DNA from 4 places in the Streptomyces sp. P13-3-3 genome. Region 3 is predicted to be linked to each of the others. Evidence: riboswitches for the same ligand, from Rfam matches in the RefSeq annotation. Region 3 holds a riboswitch; each other region holds the start of a gene.
What was found. A riboswitch is a leader RNA that binds a small molecule or an ion and turns the genes downstream of it on or off. The one in region 3 is predicted to bind cyclic di-AMP.
Positions count from the first base shown of each region.

Region 1 (4,209 bases), 3.0 Mb from region 3:
CGAGGCGTAGAAGTCGACGTAGTCCGCGACCTCGAACGGCAGATGGAGGGTCACCTCGGACAGCGGGTGGAGGAACGGCTCGACGGTCTCCCGGTGCGCCGGGACCGTCACCCACGCGGTGAGCGCGCGGCGCACGTCCGACCAGGCCGTGCGGCCCGCCGCCAGCAGCGGGTTGAGGGTGGGGCGGGCGAGCAGGGAGGCGTAGGGGGAGCCCAGGGCGTGCGCCGCCGCGCCGGCGTCGAGGACGTGGTCGCCCAGCCGGACGCCCACGGTGCGCTCCGCCGAGCCGGGGAGCGAGAAGACGCCGTACGGCAGGTTGTGCGGGCCGAAGGGGTCGCCCTCGGGGACATCGAAGGGGGGCATCGGGTGCTGCCTCGCTTTCGTGTGCGCGGGTGGGCCACGTGTCCGTGGCCGTGCCACACGTTACGGGGTCGCGTCCCGATGGGCCCCTGTTATCAGGGACGACTCCCGGAGCCGGGGGCCCGTGGAGCGCACCGTGTTCCGGTCAAAAGGGAAAACAGGTCTCAACCGGTCGCGTATCGGCGGCACAAGAAGGCAAAACGCACCCAATGCGCGGGCATACGGGCGCGGTGAATCGGACGGTCCTCTTGTCCGTATTCTCTGATCATGGCCGCACCCACCGATTGTTCTCTCATCGCCACCGACCTGGACGGGACGCTGCTGCGCGGTGACGACACCCTCTCCGACCGCTCCCTCGCCGCCCTCGCCCGGGCGGAGCGGGCCGGTGTCCGGCACCTCGTGGTGACCGGCCGGCCGGCCCCCAGAGTGCGGTCGCTGCTCGACGACCTCGGCTGCACGGGGCTCGCGGTGTGCGGACAGGGCGCGCAGGTCTACGACGCCGCCGCGCGGCGGATGCTGTGGTCGGTCCGGCTGGACCGGGAGCTGGCGGAGACCGCGCTCGGCAAGATCGAGGCCGAGGTGGGGGAGGTGTACGCCGCGGTCGACCAGGACGGGGTCGACGGGCTGACGCTGATCGAGCCGGGCTACCGGATGCCGCACCCGAAGCTGCCGTCGGTGCGGGTGGAGCGGCGGGACGACCTGTGGGAGCGGCCGATCAGCAAGGTGCTGCTGCGCCACCCGGAGCTGTCGGACGACGCGCTGGCGGCGGCGGCCCGGTCGGTGGTCGGCTCGCTGGCCACGGTCACCATGTCGGGGCCGGGCACGGTGGAGCTCCAGCCGTGCGGGGTCACCAAGGCGACCGGTCTCGCGCTGGCCGCCGAGCACCTGGGGCTGCGCCCCGAGGACACGGTCGCCTTCGGGGACATGCCGAACGACGTCCCCATGTTCCGGTGGGCGGGCCACGGCGTCGCCATGGCCAACGCGCACCCCGAGCTGAAGGCGGTGGCCGACGAGGTCACCCTGTCGAACGAGGACGACGGCGTGGCCGTCGTCCTCGAGCGACTGTTCGGGCAGACGGCCGCTCTCGGCCGTCAGAGGTCGGCTCAGTACGCGCCGAAGACGTTGTCGATCGAGCCGTAGCGGTCGGCGGCGTAGTTGCAGGCCGCGGCGATGTTGGCGACCGGGTCGAACGGGTCGAAGGCGGTGCCGGGCACGTGGTACGCCTGGAAGGTCGGGTCGATGACCTGGAGCAGGCCCTTCGACGGGGTGCCCTTCACGGCGTTGGAGTCCCACAGGTTGATGGCGGCCGGGTTGCCGGACGACTCCCGCATGATGTTGCGGTGGATGGAGTCGTAGGAGCCGGGGATGCCGTTCTGCGCCATGACGTCCATCGCCTCGCGGATCCAGCCGTCGAGGTTGTCCGGGTACGCGGTCGTGGAGGCGGCGGCCGTGGCCTGGGCCGAGGGGGCCGCGGAGGCGCTGGTGGCGCCGAACAGCGGCAGCGCGACCACGGCGACGCCGGTGCCGGCGACGGCGAGGGAGCGGACGAGGCGGCGGCGCGACGAAGCGATGACGGGCATGTCTGGGTTCCTCTCCTACGCCTGCGAGGTGAGCTGTCGGGTTCGGGCGGGAGAGTGCCCGGCCGTGCCCCTGCGGGCATGGCTTCACCCCGAGCCGTCCCGGCGCGTGTCCGGTACGGCGACTTACCTGGGTCCCCCGCTCCTGCCGTGCGTGAGTTGGTCGTCGGGTGTGATGCGGGTGGCGGCAGGACTCGGCGTCCACCCGGCAGGCCCGGAACGTATGCGAGAGCACATGTCGGGAACAAGTGCGACGATCACGCCACACCCCGTTTGATCTTGGAATGGGTGGTTTTGCGTGCTTGATCCTTTGCGATCGCCAAGCGTCAACTCCGTTGTGTGGAGCGGGATGACGGACGTGTGCGAGGGTGTCCCGGAGGCCGTCCGGCGCGTGACTCACCTCACGGGACGGTGACCGTGAGCGCATTTGTGGCCAAGGGGAATTAGCCCACCAATGACGGCAAATCGGACTCAGGGGTGGTGCAGGATGGTGCGCGGGTCACTGTGTCCGGGAAGCCGAGGTATGTCCGTTGTTATCAGCCGATCAAAAACACTCCGCTTCTGATCCCGTATCGCCCTGCTTGTGACCCCGGGCCCTGGCGGTGATCGAAACCTGACCGGATACGCTGACTCGAGTGGTGGCAGCGACCTATCGACAAACCGTGTAACCGCCAGCAGACACCAGCAGACAGGAGACCCCTCGTGACCGTCGTCGGGCCGTTCGGGCTGAGCGTGCGGGACCAGGCTCTGGAAGCCGATGTCCAGGCCGGATTGACGGCTGTCGAGGAAGGGCTGCTCGAAGCCACCAAGAGCGAGGTGCCGTTCATCACGGAGGCCGCCCAGCACCTGGTGCGGGCCGGCGGCAAGCGGTTCCGTCCGCTGCTCGTCATGCTCGCCGCCCGGTTCGGCGACCCCTACGCGCCCGGCATCGTGCCGTCGGCCGTCGTGGTGGAGCTCACCCACCTGGCCACGCTGTACCACGACGACGTGATGGACGAGGCCGAGGTGCGGCGCGGGGTCGCGAGCGCGAACGCCCGCTGGGGCAACTCGGTCGCCGTGCTCACCGGCGACTTCCTCTTCGCCCGCGCCTCCCACATCCTGGCCGACCTCGGCCCGGAGGCCGTGCGGGTGCAGGCCGAGGCGTTCGAGCGGCTGGTCACCGGCCAGATCCTGGAGACCGCGGGCCCGCAGGACGGCCGCGACCCGGTCGACCACTACCTGGACGTGCTCGGCGGCAAGACCGGCTCCCTCGTCGCCGTCTCCTGCCGGTTCGGCGCGATGATGTCCGGCGCCGACGAGACCGTCGTCGACGTCCTCACCCAGTACGGCGAGCGCCTCGGTGTCGCCTTCCAGCTCGCCGACGACGTCCTCGACGTCGCCTCCGACTCCCACGAGTCCGGCAAGACCCCCGGCACCGACCTGCGCGAGGGCATCGCCACCCTCCCCGTGCTGCGCCTGCGCGAGCGTGCGGCCCGGCTCGGGCTCGCCGAGGACCTCGCCCTGTGCGAGCTGCTCGACTCCGACCTCACCGACGACGCCCGGCACGCCGAGGCGCTGCGCCTGCTGCGCGCCCACCCCGCGCTCGGCCAGGCCCGCCGGGACACCGTGCGCTACGCCGAGGAGGCGCGCGCCGCCCTCGCGCCGCTGCCCGAAGGGCCCGCCAAGTCGGCGCTCGTCGAGCTGTGCGACGCCGTGGTGCACCGGGCCGGCTGACCCGCCCCCGCCGTCCCCCGTACGCCTCCGGTCCCCGGGTGACCCCTACGGGGCGGGGCAGGCGCCCTCGTCCCGTGTCATACCGCAGCAGTACGCGGAGTTGAGCCCGCGGTCTGACGCTTCCGTCCCCCCGATTTGGTCAGATGGACCACGACGGAGAACACCACTTCTCACCGGTTCGGGTGAGAATGGCGGCTCGGGCCGAACTGGTGCGAGGACACGGGACGGAAGCCGCCGCGACGACGGAGGGCACACATGGCACCGTACGAATCCGACGACACGACGACCGCGGGGGAGGAGGAGCCGCGCGCCGGGCGCCGCAAGGCCGCGCGGTACGTGGTCCCCGTCACCGTGATGGGCGTGGCGGCCGCGACGATCGGACTCGTCCCGGCGCTCGCCGACTCCGGCGACCCCGACCTGCCGGACATCACCGCCGCACAGCTCATCGAGAAGATCGCGCAGTCGGACGTGGAGCGGCTGTCCGGCACCGTGAAGATCACCACCGACCTGGGGCTGCCGAACCTCGGCGGGCTGGAGAGCGGCCTGCTCTCCGGCGCCA
Region 1 is NZ_CP192228.1:3,751,710-3,755,918, forward strand. Features, by position in the region: gene fahA (fumarylacetoacetase) at 1-363, opposite strand, end outside; gene ACQZOG_RS17205 (HAD family hydrolase) at 628-1,500, shown strand; gene ACQZOG_RS17210 (transglycosylase SLT domain-containing protein) at 1,464-1,940, opposite strand; cyclic di-AMP (ydaO/yuaA leader) riboswitch at 1,944-2,071, opposite strand; gene ACQZOG_RS17215 (polyprenyl synthetase family protein) at 2,640-3,650, shown strand; gene ACQZOG_RS17220 (LolA family protein) at 3,906-4,209, shown strand, end outside.
Region 1: it holds a riboswitch for cyclic di-AMP, as region 3 does, so the genes downstream of both, ACQZOG_RS17210 (transglycosylase SLT domain-containing protein) here and ACQZOG_RS03355 (transglycosylase family protein) in region 3, are expected to answer to the same signal.

Region 2 (4,209 bases), 3.2 Mb from region 3:
GTGACAGGGGAGCCGTCCGCCGCCGGAGCCTTTCCTCGGCGGTGGTGTCCGGCCGCCGCTCCTGACCGAGCGGCGATGCGGAGCCGGTCACCTGGGGCAGGACGCTAGGCCCGGCCGCGCGGCGCGGGATACGGGTTGTGCGGAACTGTCGTCCCCGGAGCATCGGATGACCGTAAGTGACCGTTGAGCCGTGCAGGGCGCTTCGTTCTCACTCAGGGTGATGACCGATGTGGTGAAGGCGGGAAAGACGAGGGCGGCGGAATGCTAGGGGATACCCCTGGCTAGGCTCCGGCCTCATGGACGTACTCCTCCACATCTTCGTCGGTCTGCACATCATCGGCATCGCGTCGCTGCTCGGCGGCTTCCTCACCCAGATGAAGGCGATGGGCGCGGGCACCGCCCGCTTCGTCCCCGCGATGCTGCACGGCGCGCTGACGATGCTGGTCACCGGCGTCGCCCTCGTGGGTCTCAACGAGGCCCAGGATTACTCCGTCGACCACGTCAAGATCGGCGTGAAGCTGGCGCTGCTGATCGTGATCCTCGGCCTGGTCTACGTGAAGCGGGACGAGGAGAAGGTGGACAAGGGCGTCTTCGGCCTGGTCGGCCTGCTGACCGTGGCCAACATCTTCATCGCGGTCCTCTGGACCTGAGCCCCTCGTCCCGGAACACCGGGCGCCGCCGTGGACACGGAAACCGCCGACCGAGCCGTCACCGGCCCGGTCGGCGGTTTCGTTTCCGCGCGTCGAGAGGCCCGTCAGGCCGGGCGGACGATGCTGTGGATCGCGGAGTCGCCGTCGTAGTAGATCGACTCCTCGCGGACGTACGTGCCCGGCTTCGGGGCGTGGATCATCATGCCGTTGCCGATGTAGATGCCCACGTGGGTGACGTCGTCGTAGAAGAAGACCAGGTCACCGGGTTGCGCCTGGGACACCGGGACGGTGGTGCCCGCGTTCACCTGGTCGTACGTGGTGCGCGGGAGGGAGACGCCGGCGGCCTTCCAGGCGGCCTGGGTCAGCCCCGAGCAGTCGTAGGAGCCGGGTCCGGTCGCGCCCCAGACGTACGGCTTGCCGATCTGCGCGCGGGCGAAGGCGAGGGCCTTCTCCGCCTTGGTGCCGTACGACGAGTCGGCCGGCGGGGTCTCGGCCGAGCCGGTGGACCCGGAGCCCTCCGAGGTGCCGCCGCCCTGCTGCGCGGCCTCCTCGCGAGCCTGCTCCTGCTCCGCCTGCTGCCGGGCCAGCTCCGCGGCCTTGCGGGCGGCCTCCTCCTGCTTGCGCTTCTCGATCGCGGCGAGCCGCGCCTTCTCCTCCGCGGTCAGCTTCGACAGCAGTTCGCGCGCGTCGGCGAGCTTCTTCTGGACGGTGGCCTTGGCCGTCTTCAGGTCGCCCTGCGTCTCGGTGAGCGTGCGGAGGCTCTCGGTGGCCTCCTGCCGCTTCTTCATCGTCTCGGTCTGCTGGGTGACGTAGTCGTCCACCGCCGCCTTCTGGCGGCCGGTCATCCGGTCCAGCACCTGACGCTGGTCGAAGATGTCCTGCGGGGTCTCCGCGAGCAGGAACGTCGCGGTGTCCGGCATGCCCGCGCCGGTGCGGTACTGGGCGGCGGCGTAGGAGCCCAGCTCCGAGCGCGCGTCGTTCAGCTTCTGTGTGCGCTTCGCCACGTCGTCGAGGAGGGTGTCGACGCGCTTGCGCTGCTTGGTGGTCTTCTCCTTGGCCGCGTTGTACTTCTCGGTCGCCGACTCGGCCTGGCGGTAGAGGTCGCCGACCTTCTTCTCCACCTCCTCCAGGCTCGGCCGGTCCCCTCCGGGGGAGGCGTTGGCCGTCTGGGAGAGCAGGGCCACAGAGGTGAGCGCGGCCGTGGCGAGGGCCGGGGTGCGTATGCCTGCCACGCGCGTGCCGGGGGTGCGCGACTTGCGGTGCGACGCCAAGGGAGGCGACTCCTTCCGGTGCTCCGCCTACCGGGTTAGCTGTCGGGTTCGGGCGGGTGGAAGGGTTGCCCTACGGCCTCTCCGAAGAGTGGGCCGATTCACCCCAAGTCTCGGTGGGTCCCCGGCTCCGGCTGCCCTGGCGGACAGTGACGGACTCGGCGGGGGCCGCGCGGCCCGGCGAGGTTCGCCGGCAGGGGACGAGCGGCCCGGACGGCACGGTAGCCAACTGGTGTGGCCCTTGTGAAGGTTGATGGGTGATATGCCCGATACATTTTCGTGACCTTCTTGTGGATGTCACGCACGGTGAGGCGCTGGCCGTGGAGGGTGCCCGCCGCGGCGCCCCGGGGAGGGGCCGGGGGATGTTTCCGGGGCGGGCCCGGGTTGTCGGTGGAGCGCCCTAGACTCGGAGAGCGATGAGCAGCCTCTTTGACGACAGCTTCCTGGCGGACCTCCAGGCCCAGCGCGGCCCGGCGGACGAGCCCCCGCCGCCGCCCGAGGACGAGCACGCCCCGGAGCCCCTGCCGGACGACCTGTTCGGCGGGAAGTTCGACGTGCCCCCGGAGCGGGACTCCTACTACCGGGACGGCGCCCCGCGCCCGGTGATCGACTCCGCCGCGCTGCTCGAGGGGCTGAACGACAACCAGCGCGCCGCGGTCGTGCACTCCGGCTCCCCGCTGCTCATCGTCGCCGGAGCCGGGTCCGGCAAGACCCGTGTGCTCACCCACCGCATCGCCCACCTGCTCGCCGAGCGGGGCGTCCACCCGGGCCAGATCCTCGCGATCACCTTCACCAACAAGGCCGCGGGCGAGATGAAGGAGCGCGTCGAGCAGCTCGTCGGCCCCCGGGCGAACGCGATGTGGGTGATGACCTTCCACAGCGCGTGCGTCCGCATCCTGCGCCGCGAGTCCAAGAAGCTCGGCTTCACGTCGTCCTTCTCGATCTACGACGCCGCCGACTCCAAGCGTCTGATGGCCCTGGTCTGCCGTGACCTGGACCTCGACCCCAAGCGCTTCCCGCCGAAGTCCTTCAGCACCAAGATCAGCAACCTGAAGAACGAGCTGATCGACGAGGAGGACTTCGCCGCCCAGGCCACCGACGGCTTCGAGAAGACCCTCGCCCAGGCCTACGCGCTCTACCAGTCCCGCCTGCGCGAGGCGAACGCGCTGGACTTCGACGACCTGATCATGACGACGGTCAACCTGCTCCGCGCCTTCCCCGACGTCGCCGAGCACTACCGCCGCCGCTTCCGGCACGTCCTGGTCGACGAGTACCAGGACACCAACCACGCCCAGTACGCCCTGGTGCGCGAGCTGGTCGGGGGCGCCTCCGAGCACCCCGTCGACGTCCCGCCGGAGGCCGAGGTGCCGCCCGCCGAGCTGTGCGTGGTGGGCGACGCCGACCAGTCCATCTACGCCTTCCGCGGCGCGACCATCCGCAACATCCTCCAGTTCGAGGAGGACTACCCGGACGCGACGACCATCCTGCTGGAGCAGAACTACCGCTCCACGCAGACGATCCTGTCCGCCGCCAACGCCGTCATCGAGCGCAACGAGTCCCGCCGCCCGAAGAACCTGTGGACCAACGCGGGCGAGGGCGCCCGCATCACGGGGTACGTCGCGGACACCGAGCACGACGAGGCGCAGTTCGTCGCCGACGAGATAGACCGCCTCACGGACGCGGGCGAGGCCAAGGCCGGCGACGTCGCCGTCTTCTACCGCACCAACGCCCAGTCCCGTGTCTTCGAGGAGATCTTCATCCGCGTCGGCCTGCCCTACAAGGTCGTCGGCGGCGTGCGCTTCTACGAGCGCAAGGAGGTCCGGGACGTCCTGGCCTACCTGCGGGTGCTGGCCAACCCGGAGGACTCGGTGCCGCTGCGCCGCATCCTCAACGTCCCCAAGCGCGGCATCGGCGACCGCGCCGAGGCCATGATCGACGCGCTCGCCCAGCGGGAGAAGATCAGCTTCCCGCAGGCGCTGCGCCGCGTCGACGAGGCGTACGGCATGGCCGCCCGGTCGGCGAACGCCGTCAAGCGGTTCAACACGCTGATGGAGGACCTCCGCACGGTCGTCGAGTCGGGCGCCGGACCGGCGACGGTGCTGGAGGCCATCCTCGAACGCACCGGCTACCTCGCCGAGTTGCAGGCCTCCACCGACCCGCAGGACGAGACCCGCATCGAGAACCTCCAGGAACTCGCGGCCGTCGCCCTGGAGTTCGAGCAGGAGCGCGGCGAGGGCGAGACGGGCACGCTGGCCGACTTCCTCGAGCAGGTCGCGCTGGTCGCCGACTCC
Region 2 is NZ_CP192228.1:3,949,166-3,953,374, forward strand. Features, by position in the region: gene ACQZOG_RS18175 (hypothetical protein) at 297-650, shown strand; gene ACQZOG_RS18180 (NlpC/P60 family protein) at 755-1,921, opposite strand; cyclic di-AMP (ydaO/yuaA leader) riboswitch at 1,946-2,082, opposite strand; gene pcrA (DNA helicase PcrA) at 2,335-4,209, shown strand, end outside.
Region 2: it holds a riboswitch for cyclic di-AMP, as region 3 does, so the genes downstream of both, ACQZOG_RS18180 (NlpC/P60 family protein) here and ACQZOG_RS03355 (transglycosylase family protein) in region 3, are expected to answer to the same signal.

Region 3 (4,209 bases):
GACCACGGCGAGCACCTCACGGAGAACGAGGCCGCCGCGATGGCGTTCATCCTCCTCTTCGCCGGCTTCGAGACGACGGTCAACCTCATCGGCAACGGCACCTACGCGCTGCTCACGCACCCCGAGCAGCGCGAGCGTCTGCAGCGGGCGCTGGCCGAGGGGGACCGCGGGCTGCTGGAGACCGGGGTGGAGGAACTGCTGCGCTACGACGGCCCGGTGGAGCTGGCGACCTGGCGGTTCGCCACGGAGCCGGTCGTCATCGGCGGGCAGCGGATCGAGACCGGCGACCCGGTGCTCGTCGTGCTGGCCGCGGCCGACCGGGACCCGGAGCGGTTCGACGACCCGGACACCCTGGACCTGGGCCGCCGCGACAACCAGCACCTGGGGTACGGGCACGGCATCCACTACTGCCTGGGCGCCCCGCTCGCGCGCCTGGAGGGACAGACCGCGCTCGCGACGCTTCTGACGCGCCTTCCGGACCTCCGGCTCGCCGCCGATCCGGCCGAACTGCGCTGGCGCGGCGGCCTCATCATGCGGGGACTCCGTACACTTCCGGTGGAATTCTCCCGTCCGTGTTCAGGACAGACCTGACCTTCCTGCCCGTGCCCGGGGGCCGGTGTGCGGAAACCTGAGGCATGCTCAACTCTGTGATCTTCATGTGATCTGCACGGCATGAACTTGTGACAAGTGATCGACTGCCTATACGTTCACCCATCAAGTACGGCGCGCCGCACGGTTTTGCTCGCCCGTACCGGTCCTTGTTGCCGAGTGAAAGGCTTCCGCATGCTCTCCGGGAACGGCCGACACCGTCGCCCCCGCCAGGCTCCGGCTCTGCTCGTCGCCGCCGGGGTGACCGGATCCGCGATCGCGATCCCGCTCCTCGGGGCGGGCGCCGCCAGCGCGGCGGACGGTGAGACCTGGGACCGGGTCGCGGAGTGCGAGAGCGGCGGCTCCTGGAGCCAGAACACCGGCAACGGCTACTACGGCGGCCTGCAGTTGACCCAGGACGACTGGGAGAACTACGGCGGTCTGGAGTTCGCGCCGAGCGCCGACGCGGCCAGCCGCAACCAGCAGATCACCGTGGCCGAGAGAATCCTCGCCGACCAGGGCGTCGGCAAGTGGCGCGCCTGCGGCCTGCTCACGGGCCTGAACCAGGACACCGGGTCCCCGGACGTCGACCCGGGCGTGCCGTCCGGCGCGGAGCAGGACGACACCCGGACCGGCGGGACGAGCACCCCGTCCGGTTCGCCGGAATCCGGTGATTCGTCCGCTTCTCCCTCTCCGTCGGCCACGTCGGGTTCACCCGATGCGTCCGGCGAGGCGAAGAGCGACGCGGACGCGAGTGCGTCCCCGTCCGCCTCCACCACCCGCGAAAGCGACGAGTCGGACAAGTCGGGCCGGAGTACCGGCTCTTCGGCCGCCACCGAGTCGGAGGACGGCGGTTCGGGCCGCCATCGCGGCCCCAGTGCGCAGGAGGACGTGACCGCCGACGCCGGGACCCCGTCGTCCGGCCGGCACGCCTCGCCCTCCACGGACACGCCCGCGGGGATCGCCGACGACCGCTACACGGTCCAGGACGGCGACAGCCTGGCCTCCATCGCCGACTCCCTTGCCCTGACCGGCGGATGGACGGCGCTCTACGTCGAGAACCAGCAGGTCATCGGCGACGACCCGAACCTCATCCTGCCCGGCCAGCGGCTCCTGGTGGACAGCGAAACCGCCGAATAGCGGTCGGAAACGGGCGGCCGAAGGCACCTGCGGGCGGCGGCAGTTGACGAAGCGATAAGGGTTGAATGTCCATAATAAGGACTGTGAGAGATAGGTCTCAGAGGCCCTGATCATCTTTGATATTCCACCGATCGCGTGCTTACGGTCGTGACCGCTCGCCATCGCGGGCCCCGGCTGCCGCCACGCCGAATCCTGCCAGTGGCAGCACGGGAACAGTCGTCGCGTCATGCGCCGTAGGCAGGAGCGGGGGACCCAGGTAAGTGCCGCGACCGGACGGTTGACGTCCGGTACGGCTCGGGGTGAAGCCGCGTCCCGGGAGGGACGTGGCCGGGCAACTCAACCGGCCCGAACCCGACAGCTCACCTCGTAGGCGTCGGTGAGGGGATCCATCCATGCTGTTTTCCGGCAAGGGCAAGCACCGTCGTCCGTCCAAGGCCACTCGCGCCATCGCCATCGCCGGTGTCACCGGCGCCGCCGTCGCCGGCCCGCTGATGGCGTCCGGCACCGCCTCCGCGGCCACCGCGTCCGAGTGGGACGCCGTCGCCCAGTGCGAGTCCGGCGGCAACTGGTCCATCAACACCGGCAACGGCTACTACGGCGGCCTGCAGTTCTCCGCCTCCACCTGGGCCGGCTACGGCGGCACCCAGTACGCGGCCACCGCCGACCAGGCCACCAAGGCCCAGCAGATCGAGATCGCCGAGAAGGTCCTCGCGGGCCAGGGCAAGGGCGCCTGGCCGGTCTGCGGCACGGGCCTGTCCAACGCCTCCTACGACGGCGGCTCCGCCGAGGGCTCCTCCCAGGAGTCCGGCTCCACCGAGTCGCGTGAGAGCGGGCAGAAGGCCTCCCGTTCCGCCGAGCGTCCGGCCGCCCCGGCCGCGCCGAAGGCGGAGAAGAAGGCCGAGAAGAAGACCGTCACCACCCCGACCGGCAAGAAGGTCGAGAAGGGCGACGGCGAGTACAAGGTCGTCAAGGGCGACACCCTCAGCTCGATCGCCGAGGAGCACGACGTCAAGGGCGGCTGGGCGAAGCTGTTCGACCTGAACGACGACATCGTCGACGACGCCGACCTCATCTACCCGGGCCAGCAGCTGCACCTGAAGTAAGGGCAGACCGCCAGGTCCCTCCCGTCCCCACGGGCTCCGCCCCGGTGCGTTTCTTCCCCCGTACGCACCGGGGCGGGGTCATGTCCGGACGCATTCCGGTCACGGTTTGCCGAACCTGCTTTGTTCCGTTGAGAAACAAAGTACGCTCGGTTCCGTCCATGAGGCGGGCGGCGAGATGGCCGATCGCCCGGAGCCGGTTAGGCTCGGACCCGCAGGGCCCCCGCGGCCCCGCTCACCCGCGTCACATCCCAAGAAGGAGATGCTCGTGCCGTCCATCGACGTCGTCGTAGCCCGGGAAATCCTGGACTCCCGAGGCAACCCCACGGTCGAGGTCGAGGTCGGCCTCGACGACGGCAGCACGGGTCGTGCCGCCGTCCCGTCCGGCGCCTCCACCGGCGCCTTCGAGGCCGTCGAACTTCGTGACGGCGACGCCGGCCGTTACCTGGGCAAGGGCGTCGAGAAGGCCGTGCTGGCCGTCATCGAGCAGATCGGCCCGGAGCTCGTCGGCTACGACGCCACCGAGCAGCGCCTGATCGACCAGGCGATGTTCGACCTGGACGCCACCGACAACAAGGGCTCGCTCGGCGCCAACGCCATCCTCGGCGTCTCGCTCGCCGTCGCGCACGCCGCCTCCGAGGCCAGCGACCTGCCGCTGTTCCGCTACCTGGGCGGCCCGAACGCGCACCTGCTGCCGGTGCCGATGATGAACATCCTGAACGGCGGCTCGCACGCCGACTCCAACGTGGACATCCAGGAGTTCATGATCGCCCCGATCGGCGCGGAGTCCTTCTCCGAGGCGCTGCGCTGGGGCGCCGAGGTCTACCACACCCTCAAGAAGGTGCTGAAGGGCAAGGGCCTGGCCACCGGCCTCGGCGACGAGGGCGGCTTCGCCCCCAACCTCGGCTCCAACCGCGAGGCCCTCGACCTCATCCTCGAGGCGATCAAGGAAGCCGGTTACACCCCCGGCGAGCAGATCGCCCTGGCCCTCGACGTGGCCGCCTCCGAGTTCTACAAGGACGGCGTCTACACCTTCGAGGGCAAGGAGCGCACGGCCGCCGAGATGACCGAGTACTACGCGGAGCTCGTCGACGCGTACCCGCTCGTGTCCATCGAGGACCCGCTGTTCGAGGACGACTGGGACGGCTGGAAGACCATCACCGACAAGCTCGGCGACAAGGTCCAGCTCGTCGGCGACGACCTGTTCGTCACCAACCCCGAGCGCCTGGCCCGCGGCATCGAGGAGGGCGCCGCCAACGCCCTGCTGGTGAAGGTCAACCAGATCGGCTCGCTCACCGAGACCCTGGACGCCGTCGAGCTGGCCCAGCGCAACGGCTTCAAGTGCATGATGTCCCACCGCTCCGGCGAGACCGAGGACGTC
Region 3 is NZ_CP192228.1:706,221-710,429, forward strand. Features, by position in the region: gene ACQZOG_RS03345 (cytochrome P450 family protein) at 1-591, shown strand, start outside; gene ACQZOG_RS03350 (transglycosylase family protein) at 784-1,728, shown strand; cyclic di-AMP (ydaO/yuaA leader) riboswitch at 1,948-2,116, shown strand; gene ACQZOG_RS03355 (transglycosylase family protein) at 2,121-2,831, shown strand; gene eno (phosphopyruvate hydratase) at 3,097-4,209, shown strand, end outside.

Region 4 (4,209 bases), 4.3 Mb from region 3:
CCGCAACCGCCTCGACGAGATCCCGCACGAGCTGGCGAACCCGTCCCGCCGCGCCGCGAAGGAGCTCGCCAAGGAGCTGTTCCCGGCGAGCGCGCGCATGTCCCGTCCGCGCCAGGGCACCGAGGAGACCGTCGAGCGCATCGACTCCGCGGCCGTGCGCGGCTTCTACGAGAAGCACGTCCGCCCGGCCACGGCGACCGCCGTGGTGGTCGGCGACCTCACCGGCGTCGACCTGGACGCGCTGCTCGCCGACACCCTGGGCGCCTGGACGGGCTCCCAGGCGCAGCCGCGGCCCGTCCCGCCCGTGGTGGCGGACGACACCGGCCGCGTCGTCATCGTGGACCGGCCCGGCGCCGTGCAGACGCAGCTGCTGCTCGGCCGTACCGGCCCGGACCGCCATGACCGGGTGTGGCCCGCGCAGGTGCTCGGCACGTACTGCCTCGGCGGCACCCTGACCTCCCGTCTGGACCGCGTCCTGCGCGAGGAGAAGGGATACACCTACGGCGTACGGGCGTTCGGCCAGGTGCTGCGCTCGGCCCCCGACGGCACCGGCGCGTCGATGCTGGCCATCAGCGGCTCGGTCGACACCCCCAACACCGGCCCCGCGCTGGACGACCTGTGGACCGTGCTGCGCACGCTGGCCGCCGAGGGCCTCACCGACGACGAGCGTGACGTCGCCGTGCAGAACCTGGTGGGCGTGGCGCCGCTCAAGTACGAGACCGCCGCGGCCGTCGCGAGCACCCTGGCCGATCAGGTCGAGCAGCACCTGCCGGACCACTACCAGGCCGACCTGTACCGGCAGTTGGCGGCGACGGGCACCGTGGAGGCCACGGCGGCCGTCGTGAACGCCTTCCCGGTGGACCGTCTGGTGACCGTGCTCGTCGGTGACGCCGCGCAGATCAAGGCGCCCGTGGAGGCGCTGGGGATCGGCGAAGTCACCGTCGTCCCGGCCGAGTAGGGCCGACGACGGGACGCACGCGTGCGGGAGCCCCGGTGGACGGGTACGTCACCGGGGCTCCCTTATGCCCGAATTGGGGCGGAGGTTGCCCGTCTGCCCTGTGGGATGCGCTACAAAACCCGGGATCCGTTTGAGGATTGCGAGATGTCCCGCTTAGTTTCGTGCGGGCTGTTCGTCGGGCAGTGCGCCGCATCCGCGGCACCGGACAGTCATCGCCGAGTCCCCGTACGGCGCGAGCCAGGGGAGCCGGGGACCCACACGAAGTCCCTGGGGTGAATCGGACGCCCGCGCGTGTCGCGAGGGGGTCCGTAGGAGACCTTCCTGCTCCGAACCCGTCAGCTAACCCGGTAGGCGAGAGGGAAGGAAAGGACCAGCTTGTACATGGCGTTCACCCGCGCCACCGGGAAGCACCGTCGTCCCAGCCGCGTCCAGCGCGGCACCGCCCGCGCCGCGGGCGTCGCGGCCCTCGCGGGCACCGGCGTCGTCGGCTCCCTCGCGGCCCCCGCGCTCGCCGCCGAACCGGCCGCGGCACAGACCGGCCTCACCCCCGTCGTCACCCTCGGCGACGTGGTCGCCGACCGCGTCGACGCCCAGGCCGCCGCCCAGCACGAGGCCGCCCGCGTGGCGGCCCAGGAGGCCGCGCGCAAGGCCGCCGAGGAGGCGGCCCGGGAGCGCGCGGTGGAGGAGGCCGAGAAGGCCCGCGCCGAGAAGGAGCGCGCCGCGCGTGAGGCGGAGCGCAAGCGCCTCAACACCTTCGTCTCCCCGATCCCCGGCTCGTACGTGTCGACCGCGTACCAGAGCGGCGGCGCCATCTGGTCGTCCGGCAGCCACACCGGGATCGACTTCCACGCCGCGAGCGGCACCCCCGTCCAGTCCGTCGGCGTCGGCACGGTCGTCGAGGCCGGCTGGGGCGGCGCGTACGGCAACCAGGTCGTCATCAAGATGCACGACGGCACGTACACCCAGTACGCGCACCTGTCGTCCGTCTCCGTGTCGGCGGGGCAGGAGGTCACCGCCGGCCAGCAGATCGGCGTGTCCGGCGCCACCGGCAACGTCACCGGCGCCCACCTCCACTTCGAGGCGCGCATGTCCGCCGAGTACGGCTCCGACCTCGACCCGGTCTCCTACCTCCGGTCGCACGGCGTGAACATCTGAGGCGCGTCCTAACGCCTTCCGGGCCCCGGCTCCCACGAGCCGGGGCTTTCGCCGTTTTCGAACCCTTCCGCGCGGGCGCCGCCTGTCCAAAAATTATGTATGGATTCCGGTCCGCCGTCGGAAAATGTCGTCGATTGCAATAGAGTCACGAACGGACGTCAATCGTCGACGTTTCACGGGGATTAAGCCGGAGGTCGGTCATGCGTATTCCCGCGCACTCGGTGTGCACGGCGATCCGGGACGACATCGTCGCCGGTGTCTACGAGCGCGGGGGCCGGCTCACCGAGGAACTGCTCGCCCGCCGCTACGGCGTCTCCCGCGTCCCCGTCCGCGAGGCGCTGCGCACCCTGGAGGCCGAGGGGTTCGTGGTGACCCGTCGGCACGCGGGCGCGTGCGTGGCCGAGCCCACCGAGCAGGAGGCCGCCGACCTGCTGGAGATGCGCCAGCTCCTGGAGCCCCTGGGCGCCTCCCGGGCGGCCCAGCGACGCACCGACGCCCATCTCAAGGTGCTCCGCGGCCTGGTCAGGCTGGGACAGGAACGCGCACGTCAGGGCAGCAGCGACGACCTGCGCTCGCTGGGCGGCTGGTTCCACGAGACGCTCGCCCAGGCCTCCGGCAGCCCGGCGCTGACGTCGATGCTGACCCAGCTCAGGCACAAGATCGCCTGGATGTACGCGGTCGACGGGCCGCCCGACCCGGTCGCGTACTGGGCGGAGCACGGCGCGATCGTGGACGCCGTGGCGCGCGGCGACGGCGAACGGGCGCGGTCGCTCACGGCGCTGCACACCGAGCAGGCGAACTCCGGACACCGGCTGCGGTTCGGCTCCGGCGCCGAGCGAGCCGTCCGCACGGACCGTGTGAGGAACTCGCAACATCCCGTAAACATGCCGAGCCTCCGCCATTAACACGGATCCCGTATACAAAGAGGGCGCACATGGCGGGGGCTATTTCTGCTGCCCGGAAATGGGAAAAAGAAAGGCCCGCCCGGATCACCGGGCGGGCCTTTCCGTGTCGCACGGCCGTCGCGTGCGAATTCCGGTTCAGACGGTCTCGGGGAGTTCCTCGAGGCCCTCGGAGACCAGCTTCGCCAGACGGTCGAGGGCGGCGTCCGCGCCCTCGGCGTCGGAGGCGAGGACGATCTCCTCACCACCCTGGGCGCCGAGGCCCAGGACGGCCAGCATCGAGGCCGCGTTGACGGGGGTGCCCCCGGCCTTGGCGATCGTCACCGGGACGCCTGCGGCCGTGGCGGCCCGTACGAAGATGGAGGCGGGGCGGGCGTGGAGACCCTCGGCCCAGCCGACGTTGACGCGGCGCTCAGCCATGTGTTGCTGCCCTTCGCTGTTCAGGGTTGTCTAGACCAGTCTTCCATATCGTGGCGCGTGCCCGGAGCGGCGTCCGGGACGCCCCCGCGGGCCGCCGGGCCGCGGCCTCGGCCCGGCGGTCGTCCACCACAGACTGCCTCGCGCCGCCGCCGGACGCGAGCCGTACTCTGGGGCCCATGCAGACCTCGTCGGACCGCCACGAGTACCCCGCCCACTGGGAGGCCGACGTGGTGCTGCGCGACGGCGGCACCGCGCGCATCCGCCCCATCACCGCCGACGACGCGGAGCGCCTGGTCAGCTTCTACGAGCAGGTGTCCGACGAGTCGAAGTACTACCGCTTCTTCGCGCCCTACCCACGGCTGTCCGCCAAGGACGTGCACCGCTTCACCCACCACGACTTCGTCGACCGGGTCGGGCTCGCGGCGACCGTCGGCGACGACTTCATCGGCACCGTGCGCTACGACCGCATCGGAGCCGGCGGACGGCCCGCCACCGGCGCGGAGGCCGACGAGGCCGAGGTCGCCTTCCTGGTGCAGGACGCCCACCAGGGCCGCGGCGTCGCCTCCGCCCTCCTGGAGCACATCGCCGCCGTCGCCCGCGAGCGCGGCATCCGTCGGTTCGCCGCCGAGGTGCTGCCCGCCAACACCAAGATGATCAAGGTGTTCACCGACGCCGGGTACACCCAGAAGCGCAGCTTCGAGGACGGCGTCGTCCGCCTGGAGTTCGGCCTCGAACCCACCGACCGCTCCCTGGCCGTGCAGTACGCGCGCGAGC
Region 4 is NZ_CP192228.1:4,990,288-4,994,496, forward strand. Features, by position in the region: gene ACQZOG_RS22780 (M16 family metallopeptidase) at 1-958, shown strand, start outside; cyclic di-AMP (ydaO/yuaA leader) riboswitch at 1,162-1,327, shown strand; gene ACQZOG_RS22785 (M23 family metallopeptidase) at 1,340-2,113, shown strand; gene ACQZOG_RS22790 (GntR family transcriptional regulator) at 2,314-3,018, shown strand; gene ACQZOG_RS22795 (HPr family phosphocarrier protein) at 3,154-3,435, opposite strand; gene ACQZOG_RS22800 (GNAT family N-acetyltransferase) at 3,612-4,209, shown strand, end outside.
Region 4: it holds a riboswitch for cyclic di-AMP, as region 3 does, so the genes downstream of both, ACQZOG_RS22785 (M23 family metallopeptidase) here and ACQZOG_RS03355 (transglycosylase family protein) in region 3, are expected to answer to the same signal.